DNA from 4 places in the Nocardioides ochotonae genome. Region 3 is predicted to be linked to each of the others. Evidence: predicted binding sites of a transcription regulator. Region 3 holds the regulator's gene; each other region holds the start of a gene.
The links. The regulator LexA, encoded in region 3, represses DNA repair genes until DNA is damaged. The targets are predictions, from matches to a motif close to TCGAACANNTGTTCGA.
Positions count from the first base shown of each region.

Region 1: HBO46_RS09410 (HNH endonuclease signature motif containing protein) is a predicted target of LexA. The motif match lies at 2,094-2,109, and genes of this name have one in related genera.
Region 2: HBO46_RS02855 (HNH endonuclease signature motif containing protein) is a predicted target of LexA. The motif match lies at 1,609-1,624, and genes of this name have one in related genera.
Region 4: HBO46_RS03450 (DUF222 domain-containing protein) is a predicted target of LexA. The motif match lies at 1,678-1,693, and genes of this name have one in related genera.

Region 1 covers NZ_CP061769.1:1,950,982-1,954,342, forward strand. Annotated here, with positions in the region: gene HBO46_RS09405 (hypothetical protein) at 1-455, shown strand, start outside; gene HBO46_RS09410 (HNH endonuclease signature motif containing protein) at 775-2,043, opposite strand; gene HBO46_RS09415 (hypothetical protein) at 2,310-2,570, shown strand; partial or broken gene HBO46_RS09420 (HAD family hydrolase) at 2,587-3,018, opposite strand; gene HBO46_RS09425 (NADP-dependent oxidoreductase) at 3,101-3,361, opposite strand, start outside.
Region 2 covers NZ_CP061769.1:585,030-588,390, reverse strand. Annotated here, with positions in the region: gene thrC (threonine synthase) at 1-1,266, opposite strand, end outside; SAM riboswitch class I at 1,278-1,418, opposite strand; gene HBO46_RS02855 (HNH endonuclease signature motif containing protein) at 1,637-2,938, shown strand; gene otsB (trehalose-phosphatase) at 3,095-3,361, opposite strand, start outside.
Region 3 covers NZ_CP061769.1:3,637,306-3,640,666, forward strand. Annotated here, with positions in the region: gene HBO46_RS17470 (LysM peptidoglycan-binding domain-containing protein) at 118-465, opposite strand; gene lexA (transcriptional repressor LexA) at 838-1,560, shown strand; gene HBO46_RS17480 (ATP-dependent DNA helicase) at 1,697-3,361, opposite strand, start outside.
Region 4 covers NZ_CP061769.1:691,680-695,040, forward strand. Annotated here, with positions in the region: gene HBO46_RS03445 (ABC transporter substrate-binding protein) at 1-1,039, shown strand, start outside; gene HBO46_RS03450 (DUF222 domain-containing protein) at 1,706-2,674, shown strand; gene HBO46_RS03455 (HNH endonuclease signature motif containing protein) at 2,611-3,015, shown strand.

The DNA of each region.
Region 1 (3,361 bases), 1.7 Mb from region 3:
GGCTGGCAATCGTGGCGATCGTTGCCGTTCTGGCCGTCGCCCCCGGGGCAGACCCAGGCGAGTCGGAGACCCCCGAGCCGACCGAACAGTCGGCTGCCGACACAGAAGCGGCGGAGGAGATCTTGCCCGCCATTCCCGACGCGGCGCGCGTGAGGGTTGAGCCCACCCTCGGTGCCGGCAACTCCGAGGTCTACGAGTTCACCCCCAGGGGGGTGACCTACACGATCGCGATGACCTGTACGTCGTCCGTCGCCGGAGCTGAAGCTCAGCTCGTCAACTTCGACTACCCCGATGCCGCGTCCGTCATCGGCTGCGACGGGGTTACGACCAGCACGATCGTGAGCGCGCCCCCGGGCGCCAAGCGGATCCAGGTTCGAGCGGGAGATGGCAGCGACTGGGCCCTGAGCATCTACGACGGCACACCAGAAGGCGTGTCCGTCACGCCGGTCACGTAGGAATGGAGCGAAGCGATGGCTGCGGGACTGACCGTGCGCGCATCGCTGCCCGGAAGCTCTCACCGCGAGCTCAGTGGACCTGGCGGCTCAGCATGAGTGTCAACGGCAACAGTGCAGGTGGGGAAGGGGCATCGACGGTGAACGCTCGCGGGTCGTGGAACAGTGGAGTGCTGACTCGCGTCGGCCGGGGCGAGGTCACGATCACCGCAACTGCGTCGAACAAGCGCGGCAGGTTCTGCGCCGGGTCCTACCCCGCAGCCGCGACGAGCTGATATCGGGCCGGGGACGCGGCCTTCTATCCCCGGCTGCGACCATGTGCTCACGTCCGCCGACTGAATCGGATATCGCCGTTCGGCATCCGTTGGTGGACATATCGGTCGTCATGGATCAAATGATGGTGATGCGAGCACAGCAGCAATCCGTTGCCGAGAGCGGTCTTCCCGCCCGCTGACCATGGATTCACATGATGTGCCTCGCACCAGGTCGAGGGAATCGTGCATCCGTCGGCGCGGCATTCCTGGTCGCGAATTGCCAGGGCCTTTCTCTGACCCGGGCTGAAGAGCCGGTTCGTGCGACCGAGATCGAGCGGCACCGACTGGGTGCCGAGCACCGCGGGGACGAGATTGGCTGTGCAGGCGAGTCTGCGGGCCTCGCCCGCGGTGATGCGGGAGCCGTCCGCCAGCGTCGCGGACCCGAGGCCGTCGACGAGCGCCTGGAGGTCCATCGTGATCACGAGAGTGGTCGCGTCGCCGCCGTGCAGGGGGAGTCTCGAGGGGTCGATGGCCTCGAGCAGCGAGCAGAAGGCCTCGCCGAGCCGGCGCTCGTAGGGCACCCGCCGCCCGTCAGTGGCAGGCGAAGCGGTCTCGTCTGCTGCGCGCCGAGGGTTGGTGAACGACTCCAGCATCGTGGTCAGTCGCAGCGCGATGCTCTCCGGCACCCGGGCCCGGATCACTGCGGATCCGTCGCCGAGGTGCCGCACCCCCAGCGTCGTACGCCGCCGGGCGCGGCGCTCCGCGGCGCGCAGCTGCTCCTCCTCGACCTTCTCGGCCCACTCCGGCGCGACGACCTCCAGCAGCCGCTCAGCTAGGCGGGCCAGCTCACGTGGCCCGAAGTCGGCGGCCTGCTCCACGAGGTAGGTCTCGGCGCGGGCGAGCATGTCGGCCCACTCCTCGGCGCTTGCCTCGATGAGGTCGAAGGCGTCGGTGAGGTCGTCGAGCGCGGCCACGATCACGTGGCCCTGGTCGAGGCTGACGTGTCCGCCCGCGAGCGCGGTCCCGACGCGGTGCCAGCTCCGCTCGCAGGCGACTCCGAGCCGCTGCAGTCGCTGGGCGGTCGGGGCGGCGGTGTGGGTGCGGTGTGCCACCCAGGCGGCGACGTCGCGGCACCCGTCGGCGTCGGCCACGTCGTCGGCGCACGCGATCACCCGCGCGTGCATCGCCTGGGCCCGCGAGGCCAGGTGGGCCGTCATCCTCAGCGCCTGGCGCTTCTCCGAGATCGACAGGAAGGTCGGATCGCGGTCGGCGATCTTGTCGAGGAACGCCTCCGCGCACCCCACGTCGGCGAGGTAGGGATGAGCCGTGTCGGCCATCGATGCCTCCCGAGATCAAGGGATGTGGGGTGGGTTCCCCTATATCCCGATCCTACCCGTGTTCGAAATCTTTCGAACAGCATGGAAGGTAAAGGATGAATCTGTGGATAAAGGTCGCCGGACCGGGCGGGCCCTGATGCGATTGAGGTGTGACAGCGGTAGCCCTCGCCCCGGAGGCGCGGATCGCGGCAGTCGCGATCTGGGAGGGCTGGACGAATCGGGGGACGGTCCCCAAGGCCCCGCGAGTGATGATTCCGAATCGAGAGATGCTGCTCTTCACCGGCCCCGTCGGCGAGCTCAGAGACGCGCCGGCGCTCGCCTGGTACGGCTCCGCGCAGGGTCACCATCAAGAACCGAACGTCGTCTGGCCCGAGGATCAGGCCTGGTGCCTGGCCTGCGACGTCGACGAGGAGATCGAGTTCACCGTGGGCTGCTCCGTCGATGCGTCCCAAGACTTGGCACGAGCGCTACCCGGGGCAGTCCGACAGGTGCTCTACGGCCAGGAGGCGCCGTTGTACCGCGAATAGCGCCTACCGGCCTGCCTCAGCGCGGGGTAGGGCTCGGCTGGCCATCCAAGATGGCTCGAGCGGCTGCCGCTACCGAGCCGACCACCAGATCCGGCTGGTGGCCCGTCGGGTCCGATCCGTCGTCGAGCCACGCCGTGCTCAGCCCGACGGCAGCCCCACCCGCGACGTCGAGCTCGAGACTGTCGCCGATCATCCAGCCCTCGAGCGTGCAACCGAGCCTGCTGGCGAGCGCGTGGAAGATGGCAGGAGCCGGTTTGCGGGCACCGACAGCGTCGGACACGACCCATCCGTCGACGAGGGCGTCCAGGCCGGTGCGGCGAATCTTGCCCTCCTGGTTGTCGAGCATGCCGTTCGTGATGACGCCGAGAGTCCAGCCGGCTGTCCGAAGCTCGGCCAGGGCGCGCCGGTCCGCGTCGGTGACCGTCACGAGCGACGGCATCTGCGACCGGTAGTCGGCCCAGACGCTGTCAGCCGATGTCGCAGCTCAACCGTAGAGCGAGGGGCAGCGGTTCAGCGCAGCCCCAGGACCCTCACAACCGCACCAACATCTTGCCGAGGTTCTCGCCACGGTGCAGCCCCAGGAACGCGTCCACCGCGTGGTCGAGCCCCTCGACGACCGTCTCGCGGCTGACCAGCTTGCCGTCGGCGACCCACTGCCTCGCCAGCTGCTGGTACTCCCGGGCCACGTCGCCGTGGTCGGTGACGATGAAGCCCTGCATCCGCAGCCGCTTGGTGACCACCTGGAACATGTTGCGCGGGCCCGGGGTCGGCAACTCGTCGTTGTAGCTCGC
Region 2 (3,361 bases), 1.2 Mb from region 3:
GAACGCGGCGTAGTTCGGCTCGATCGTCGCGCGGGCGCCGACCACGTCGGCCACCGCGTCGAGGGTCTTCAGGCCGTGGCCGGTGTTGATGACGACCGTCTCCAGGCTGGTGTCGAGCTGGCCGGTCTCGACGAGCTTCTTCAGCACGCCGACCGTGGTGCCGCCGGCGGTCTCGGTGAACACACCCTCGGTGCGGGCGAGCAGCACGATCGCGTCGCGCACCTCGTCGTCGGTGATGTCCTCGACCGCTCCCCCGGTCTGGCGGCACACGTCGAGGACGTAGATGCCGTCGGCGGGGTTGCCGATCGCGAGGCTCTTGGCGATGGTGTCCGGCTTGACCGGGCGGATCGCGTCGACGCCGGCCTTGTAGGCGACCGAGACCGGCGAGCAGCCGGTGGCCTGGGCGCCGTACACCTTGTAGGGCTTGTCCTCGACGAGGCCGAGCTCGATCAGCTCCTGGAAGGCCTTGTGCACCTTGGTCAGCTGCGAGCCGGACGCGACCGGGATGACGATCTGGTCGGGCAGGCGCCAGCCGAGCTGCTCGGCGATCTCGTAGCCGAGGGTCTTGGAGCCCTCGGCGTAGTACGGGCGGACGTTGACGTTGACGAACGCCCAGCCGTCCTCCTCGCCCGCGATCTCGCTGGCGAGCTTGTTGACGTCGTCGTAGTTGCCGTTCACGGCGACCAGCGAGTCGGTGTAGATCGCGGAGTTGATCTGCTTGGGCTTCTCGAGGTTGCTGGGGATGAAGACGACCGTCTTGATCCCGGCACGGGCGCCGGCCGCGGCGACCGCGTTGGCCAGGTTGCCGGTCGAGGGGCAGGCGAAGACCTTGCTGCCGAACTCGCGGGCCGCGCTCAGGGCGCAGGCGACGACGCGGTCCTTGAAGGAGTTGGTGGGGTTGGTGCTGTCGTCCTTGACCCACAGGTTGTCGATGCCGAGGGCGCGGCCGAGGTTGTCGGCCTTGAGTAGCCGGGTGAAGCCGGGCTCCATGTTGGGGCTGGACTCGATGTCGCTCGGCACCGGGAGGAGCGCCTTGTAGCGCCAGATGTTGGCCGGACCGGCCTCGATCTCCTCGCGGGTGACGGCCGGGAAGTCGTAGGCGATCTCCAGGGGGCCGAAGCACTCCGGACACGCGTAGTGGGGCCCGAGGGCGACCTGGTGGCCGCACTCACGACAGCTCAGCCCGGTGGCGTGGCCGAACGCGCCGTCGCGCAGCTCGTGGGCCGGGGTGGCGACCTGGGTCGACTCGGAAACAACGGCGCTCATGAAGGACCTCCTTCTCATCTTCTCCGGCTGCGACCATCGCGCCGGACGGAATTGGCACCGTTTCCACGATCCGATCCCTGGCGGGAGGCGGAGGCTCGTGGCGGTTGCCGGGACTTCTTCGGGCCGTATCCCTCAGTCCCTCTTGATGAGCAAGGCTCACCTTACGGGCACCGTTTCGAGTGGTGGTCATCGGTCCCGGGATGTGGACTAGCGCGGCCCGGCGAGGCGTGTCAGGCGGTCGCGGAACGGCCAACAGGCCCCCGAAAAGCGCTCAGCCGACCTTCGCGGCCGTGCCGCCGCAGCAGAAGTCTTTACCTTGCAGTTCCATCGCGCCCCTTCATCTCGAACGTGCGTTCGAGTAAGATAAGGCATGGCCGACCACGAGCTCCCCGACTGCGACACCCCAGCCGCCGTGCTGGCGTTCGCGCAGGAGCAGCGGGCCGCGGTGCAGCGGGGCGAGGTGCTGATCCTGGAGGCCGCCCTGGTGTGGGCGGCGATGCACCCGGAGGAGACGGTCGCCGAGGCAACGCCGACGACCGGACTGGTCTTCGGTGAGCTCGCCGTGCCGCTGGCGGGTGAAGGTACGCCGCTGGTGGCGGAGTTCGCCCCGATGGAGTTCGGAGCCGCGCTCGGCATGTCCACCGATGCGGCCCGGGGCCTCGTCGGTGATGCGCTGGAGTTGGCGCACCGGCTGCCGCGGATCTTCAAGCGCGTCCGCGCAGGCGAGGTGCCGGCTTGGAAGGGCCGCCGGATCGCGCAGCTCACCACCACGCTGCCGCTGACCGGTGCCGAGTTCGTGGACCGCCAACTAGCCGCAGGCGTGGACAAGGTCGGGTGGGCGGCGATCGGGCGGCTCGTCGACCGGGCCCGGGTGACATTCGACCCCGAAGGTGCCGAGAAGGACCGCCGCGAGGCCGCCGCCGGGCGACGCTTCGACGTCCACACCCGCGAGGCAAACCACGACGGCACCGTCCACGTGGAAGGGGTCCTCGACCTCGCCGACGCAATGGACCTGGAAACTGCGATCCGCCACGGAGCCGAGGAGCTGGCGGTGCTCGGGTCCGCCGAGTCGTTGGACGTGCGTCGTTCGATGGCCGCCGGCGAGCTCGCCCGGCGACAGCTGGCCTTCGACCTCCGCGCCGAAGCAGGTGACGGCGCCGCGTCGGTGGTGAAGCCCCGCCAGGTCGTCATCCACGTCCACCTCTCCCACGCCGCGATCAGCCGCGACGAAGCCGGCTTCGCGCAGATCGAAGAGACCCGGTCCGTCGTCTCCACCGCGCAGGTCCGCGACTGGTGCAGCGGCGACGCGCAGGTGGTGATCAAGCCGGTCATCGACCTCGAGTCCCACCACGACACCGACGCCTACGCCGTCCCCGACCGCCTCGCCGAACAGACCCGGATGGTCCAACCGGTGTGCGCGTTCCCGTGGTGCGAGAGACCCGCGAGGCACTGCGACACCGACCACGTCACCGCCCACGGCGACGACGGCCCGACGTGCTCGTGCAATCTCGCACCGTTGTGTCGCCGCCATCACCGGGCCAAGACCCACACGGCGTGGACCTACGACACCACTGACGCGGCGACGTACCTCTGGCGCTCGCCCCACGGGCTGCACCTGGTGAAGCGGTGCGGCGAGACCAGGCTCGTCACCGCCCACCCGCCCGACGAGTAGATCCACCGCCCCGGACCCCGCCAGCACTCCGCTCGCGGGGTCGGTCCCCTGTCCGCGCCGACGGTGTCGACAAGCTCGGCCGACGGCAACGCCCGGCCGACGGGGTTGCGGTCGACGGGGCGACTGGCGACGGACCGAGCAGACGAGCGCGAGCGCTCAGGCGTCGACGTGCGCGTGGGCGGCGCGGATGTCGGCGGTGAGCCGGCGCAGCAGCTCCACGACCCCCTCGGGGCCGTGGACGACGATGTCGGCGCGCGCCATCAGCGCGCTCTCCTCCTCGGAGGCAGAGCAGACCAGCAGGGTGGGCATCCCGGCGTCGGCCAGCGCGCACACCGCGTCGAAGGCCTCGAGGTCGCCGAGGTCGTCGCCGGCGAACAGGAAGGCGCCCGCGCCGACCTCCTCCACCAGGGTCTCGACGGCCTT
Region 3 (3,361 bases):
CCGGGGATCGGACGCCTCCGCACATGAAACAGGGGGCGGGACCTCATGGTCCCGCCCCCCGCTCTTCCCCTGCTCGCCGGTCGGGGTCGAGGCGACCGGCGATGTCTGGATGTGGCGTCAGCTGGTGGGCACCGCCAGGCGCTGACCGGCGATGAGCATCGGGGACTCGAGGGCGTTGAGCCGCTCGATGTGACGCATCGCCTCACGCACGTCGCCGTCGTCACTGATCTCCGAGGCGATCTCCCACAGGGTCTGGCCAGTGCCGACCGTGATGACCTCCGTGGGCTCCGCCTGACCCTTCTCCGCCGTGGCCATCGAGCCGCCGGCGAGGGCGAACCCCACGGCGAGCAGCACCGCGACGCAGAACCCGAAGATCACCGCGCGACCTCGGCGGGTGAGTCGCACCGACTGACCGCTCGTCGGGCGAGCGGGGGCGATCGCGATTGCGGGGTGCAGCGTGCTCATGATGGCTCCTGGGGAAGTGCCGGGAAGTGCAGGAAAGTGCGTCGGCCGCGGATCGCGGCGTCAGAGGATGTCTAACGCCCGCCACCGACAGTCCCGCCGGAACAGGACCAGATCAGCGGTTCGACCAGACGTTCGATCGAACATGTGTACGACGTTAGATCAGGTGTTCGAGGAACGCAAGCACCTGAGCGAACAAATGTTCGAGGCACCTCGAGGGTCGAGGTCCGCGACCGGCCCGCGACACGCCCTTCGAACAGATGTTTGAACTCTGGGGGTGGGAGTCGCTACGGTGGCCTCACGCCACCGACCCGGGGACGACTACCGGGCGAGCGGGCACCGACAACCCGGACCACGACCCGAGGGAAGGCACAGATGGCCAAGAAGAAGAGCGACGGGGTCGCTGAGCTCCCCGACGGTCCCGCCGACGCGACCGGGCTCACCCCGCGCCAGGTGCGGGTCCTGACCCACATCACCGACTGCATCGAGAAGCGCGGCTACCCGCCGAGCATGCGCGAGATCGGGCAGGCGGTCGGCCTGACCAGCTCCTCGAGCGTCGCGCACCAGCTGAAGGTCCTCGAGCAGAAGGGCTTCATCAAGCGCGACCCGCACCGCCCGCGCGCCCTCGAGGTGTTCCTGCCCGAGGTGATGGCCGCACGCAAGGCGATGTCCTCGGGCGAGGGATCCTCGATCGACGAGACCGGCATCGGCGACAGCGTGCCGGCCCCGTCGTACGTGCCCGTCGTGGGTCGGATCGCCGCGGGTGGGCCGATCCTGGCCGAGGAGCGGGTCGAGGACGTCTTCCCGCTGCCGCGCCAGCTGGTCGGCGACGGGCAGCTGTTCCTCCTCGAGGTCTCCGGCGACTCGATGATCGACGCCGCCGTCTGCAACGGCGACTACGTGGTGATCCGCCAGCAGCAGACCGCCAACAACGGCGACATGGTGGCCGCGCTCATCGACGGCGAGGCCACGGTGAAGACCTTCCAGCGCAAGGACGGCAAGGTCTGGCTGCTCCCCCACAACGACGCCTACGAGCCCATCGACGGCACCCACGCATCGATCCTGGGCAAGGTCACCGCGGTCCTGCGCCGGGTCTGATCCCGGCACGGATCGACGCAGCGCGGCTCTGACCGGGGCTGGCGCGGGGTGACACGCTCACCCCGCGCCAGCCCCGTCGCCGTTGCGAGGTCCTCGCTCGTCGCGCACGCGGCGCGATGCCGGCCGGCGGAGCGGCTCAGGCGGAGGGCTTGCCCGCGAGCCGGGCCAGCGCCTGGCGCACGATCCCCGGGTCGGTGGTCGTCCACATCGAGGGCAGGCTGGCCTTGAGGAAGCCGCCGTAGCGCGCGGTCGCCAGCCTCGGGTCGAGGACCGCGACCACGCCGCGGTCGGAGGTCGTGCGGATCAACCGACCGGCGCCCTGGGCCATCAGCAGCGCGGCATGGGTGGCGGCGACCTGCATGAACCCGTTGCCGCCGGCCTTGTCGGCCGCCTTCTGCCGCGCCGACATCAGCGGGTCGTCGGGGCGCGGGAACGGGATCCGGTCGATCAGCACCAGCTGGCAGGTCTCGCCGGGTACGTCGAGGCCCTGCCAGAGCGTCAGCGTGCCGAACAGGCAGGTGTGCGGGTCGGCGACGAACTGCTTGGCCAGCTCGGGCAGCTGGGCGTCGCCCTGCGCGAGCGTCGTCAGGTGCGGAAGCCGCTTGCGGACCTCCTCGGCCGCCGCCTCGGCCGCGCGGCGCGAGGAGAACAGGCCCAGCGCGCGCCCGTCGGCGGCGTCGATCAGCTCCACGATCTCGTCGAGCTGGGCCTTGACCAGCCCGTCGCGTCCCGGCGGCGGGAGGTGACGCGCGACGTAGAGGATGCCCTGCTGGCCGTAGTCGAACGGCGACCCGACGTCGAGGCCCCGCCAGGGCTGGCCCTCCCCCGGTGCGGCCGCGGTCGGCGAGCCGTCGATGATCCGCTCGGACGGCTTGAGCCCGACGCTGGTCGCGACCGAGCTGAAGTCGCCTCCGAGCATCAGGGTGGCCGAGGTGAACACGACGGTCTTCTCGTTGAGCAGCTTGTCGCGCATCTGGCCCCAGACCTGCAGCGGCGCCACACACAGCCGCGGGGGCATCCGCTCGGAGCCCTCGGTCATCCACAGGACGTCGGAGTCGAGCTCCGCGGCCATCCGCTCCGCGGTCGTGAAGACCTCCTGGAGCGTGCCGCGGGCCTGGGTGCGGCCGGCGTCGGCCTCCCCGTCGCGGTCCTTGTCCTTGGGGAACGCCGAGATCGCGGCGCGGGCGCTGTCACGGACCAGCACGAGCGCGTCCCCGAGGTCGACCGGGAGCTGCTCGAGGCGCCCCGGGCGGGCCTCGCCCATCGCGGCGCGCAGTGCGTCGGCGGCGTCGGAGAGGTCGTCGGCCTCGCTGCCGTCGACGTAGCGCTGGGCGCGCCGGGCGGCCCGCTCCACCTCGGCGGCCCACAGCTCGTCGGTGGCGGCCTGGGTGACCCGCTGGGTCAGCTCGTGGGCCTCGTCGATCACCACGACGTTGTAGTCGGGGATCATCGGGACGCCCTCGACCGCGTCGATCGCCAGCAGCGAGTGGTTGGTGATGATCAGGTGGGACTTCTGGGCCTTCTCCTTGGCCAGCTCGGCGAAGCACTCCTGACCGAAGGGGCACTTGGCGGCGCCGAGGCACTCGCGGTGGCTGACGCTGACCTGGCGCCACTCCTTGTCGGTGTGGCGCGGGGCGTTGTCGCGCTCGCCGCTGCCGCCGTCCTCGGCCTCCTTGTCGGCCCAGGCGCGCAGTTCGAGCACCTTGGCGCCCATGGAGCCCTCGGGCAGCTGCACCAGCGCACCCTGGTCGTCCGGCACGCCCTCACGGACCCGGTGGAGACAGGCGTAGTTGGAGCGGCC
Region 4 (3,361 bases), 1.3 Mb from region 3:
CGACGACGACCTCAACATCCCGATCGGGGAGCTCCTCGACGAGCGCGGCGTGGAGTTCGGCGACCGCTACTCCCGCTCCGCGCTCGAGGCCTTCGGGCTCGACCGCGAGCTGCAGTGCATGCCCTACGGCATCTCGCCCACGGTCATGTACTACAACACCGACCTCGTCGACTTCGACCGGATGGCCGAGCTCGGCCTCGACGTCCCGTCGGCCGCCCGCACCAAGTGGACCTTCGCGCAGTTCGAGGAGGCCGCGAACTTCGCCTCCCGCAAGCGCCGGGGGACCAAGGGCGTGCACGTCCCGCCGACCCTCCTGGGCCTCGCGCCGTTCGTGTACTCCGGCGGCCCGCTGTTCGACGACGAGACCGACCCGACCTCGCTCGCCCTGAACGACGACGACTCGCGCGAGGCGCTGGCCGAGTCCCTGCGGGTGCTGCGTGACCCGACGCTGACGCTGTCCGACGCCCAGCTGGCCCGCCGTACGGCGCTGGACTGGTTCAAGGCCGGCAAGGTCGCGATGATCCCCGGCGACCGCTCGCTCGTGCCCGAGCTGCGCCGCGTGCGGGGGCTGGACTTCGACGTCATCCCGATGCCGGTCCTGGAGTCCCCGGCGACCGTCGGCGACATCACCGGGCTCTGCGTCTCCACCACCGCCCGCAGCGTGCCCGAGGCCGCCGACTTCGTGGTGCACGCGCTGTCCACCGAGTCGGTGCGCGAGGTGACGCGTGCGGGCTACCTGGCACCCGCCAACCAGGAGGTCGCGCTCAGCGAGGACTTCCTGCAGCCCGGCCGCCAGCCCGAGCACGCCGGCGCGTTCAACACCAGCGTGCGGGCCCTGCAGATCCCGCCGCTGCTCGACGTGTGGGGCGAGCTCGAGGCCGCGGTGAACCCGATCCTGCGCGAGCTCTTCACCGTCCCGGTCGTCGATGACATCGGCGACTACACCGAGCGCATCGACGAGGCCTCCCGCGCCGTCCTGGACCCCGAGTCGGTCGAGGAGTCGCCCACGGAGGAGCCCTCGGGTTCACCGACGGAGTAGTTTCTCCGCTTCGTTGGTCGGTGGCGGGGGTGTGGGTGAACCTTGTCGATGCCCCGCTGGCCGGCCGCCGCCGTTGGTCGAGCTTGTCGAGACTGGCCCCGCGTAGTCAGCGGGTGTCCTGCCCGGGACTTGTCCGTTTCCGGCTGCCGGCCCGGCCTGGGTTGGAGTGGCTGGCCTGGTCAGGAGCTTGACCGACCGGTGTAAGCGCACCGGTCGTGTCTCATCACAGTCCTTGGTGATCAGCACCGCTGCGCCTGGCGGTCCCCGCCGACGCGCGGGGTGTCCAGCCGGGGCTGGGACGGGGCCTTACGCGCGACGCGGACCGCGTCGAGGGGGACTTCGCGCCGCTGCGGCGCTCCGCACGCACCGGCCGGTTCGCCGCCCAGAAGCTGCCCGCGATGGTGCGCACCGCGGCCGGGTCCACTCCGAGGCCGCGTTCGCGATGCTCGCCGGCGCCGCCCGTCACGGCGAACAGCGGACAAACCACGAAAGTCCCCGCCCCGCACCCCTTGACCAGACAGAGGAGCGTCCCCGGCTGGTGAGGGTCTCGACGGCCTCGCTGGCGCGCGCTGCTCGACCAACGGTGGTCGACCTCCGTCGGACGCCTGGCCGAGATCGCGGTGGACAACCCCTTATTCTCGAACATGCGTTCGAGTAGAATGAGGCATGGCCTCCCCCGAACTCCCCGAGTGCGACACCCCAGCCGCCGTGCTGGCGTTCGCGCAGCGCCGCCGGGCTGCGGCCCAGCGGGCGGAGATCGACGTCGTGGAAGCGGCTCTGGTGTGGGCGTCGATGCACCCGGAGGAGTCGGTCTCTGAGGTTTCGACAGGGTCAACCAACGGGTTGGTGTTCGGGGAGGGCGCGGTGCCCCTGGCGGGTGAGGGTGCGCCGCTGGTGGCGGAGTTCGCGCCGATGGAGTTCGGCGCCGCGCTGGGTCTGTCGACCGACTCCGCCCGAGCGCTGGTCGGGGACGCGCTGGAGCTGGCGCATCGGTTGAAGCGGACCTGGAAGCTGGTCCGCGCCGGCAAGGTGCCGCTGTGGAAGGCGCGGCGGCTCGCACAGCTGACCACCACCCTGCCGCTCGATGGGGCGGACTTCGTGGACCGCCAGCTCGCCGCCGTCGTCGGGAAGATCAGCTGGGCCGGGATCGAGCGGCTCGTCGATCAGGCCCGCGTGATGTTCGACCCCGAGGGCGCGGAGAAGCAGCGCCTTGCCGCTGCGGACGCGCGTCGCTTCGACGTCCACACCCGCGAGGCCACCCACGACGGCACCGTCCACGTCGAGGGGGTGCTCGACCTCGCCGACGCACTCGACCTCGACGCCGCGATCCGGCACGGCGCCGAGGAACTGGCGGCTCTCGGGTCGACGGAGGCGTTGGACGTGCGTCGCTCGATCGCGGCCGGTGAGCTGGCCCGACGGCAACTCGCCCTCGACCTGCGGGCCGAAGCCGGTGATGGTGCTGCCTCGGTCGTGAAGCCGCGCCAGGTCGTGTCATCCACGTCCACCTCTCCCACGCCGCGATCAGCCGTGATGAGGCCGGCATCGCCCACGTCGAGGAGACCCGGTCGATCGTGTCCACCGAGCAGGTCCGCCAGTGGTGCAGCGGCGACGCCCAGGTGGTCGTCAGGCCGGTGATCGACCTCGAGGCCCACCACCCCACCGCCGCCTACGCAGTGCCTGACCGGCTCGTCGAGCAGACCCGTCTCACCCAGCCGGTGTGCGCGTTCCCGTGGTGCGAACGACCGGCCCGGCGCTGCGACACCGACCACGTCACCGCCCACGGTGACGGTGGCCCGACGTGCTCGTGCAATCTCGCGCCGCTCTGCCGGCGACATCACCGAGCGAAGACCCACACCGCGTGGACCTACGACACCACCGATGCCTCGACGTACCTCTGGCGATCGCCCCACGGGCTGCACCTGGTCAAGGACCACGGCGAGACCCGGCTCGTCACCGCACACCCACCGGACGAGTAGATCGACCGCCCCGGCCCCGTCGACAGCCCGCCGGCGGGGCCATACCCCTGCCCGGTCCGGCTACCCCGGACTTGGGATGCTCCGCTGTCTGTCGAGGGTGTGAGGCGGAGCCTCCCGAGGCGTCGGTAGAGGTAGCCGGCGATGGGGCGCTCGAGGCAGCGGCATGGCCGGGACGGATCCGCCAGGCGGCCGCGGCGCGTACCCGTCGAGGGCAGTTTGGCCGGCGAGCCGGTCTCGGATCTGCTGCGGAGCAGAGCAGCGATGGACAGCTGACGTCGGGCTTTCCCAGCGGCCTGGACCTATGACAGGACCGACGGACGCCCGCTCGACCAACCTGGCGCCGAGT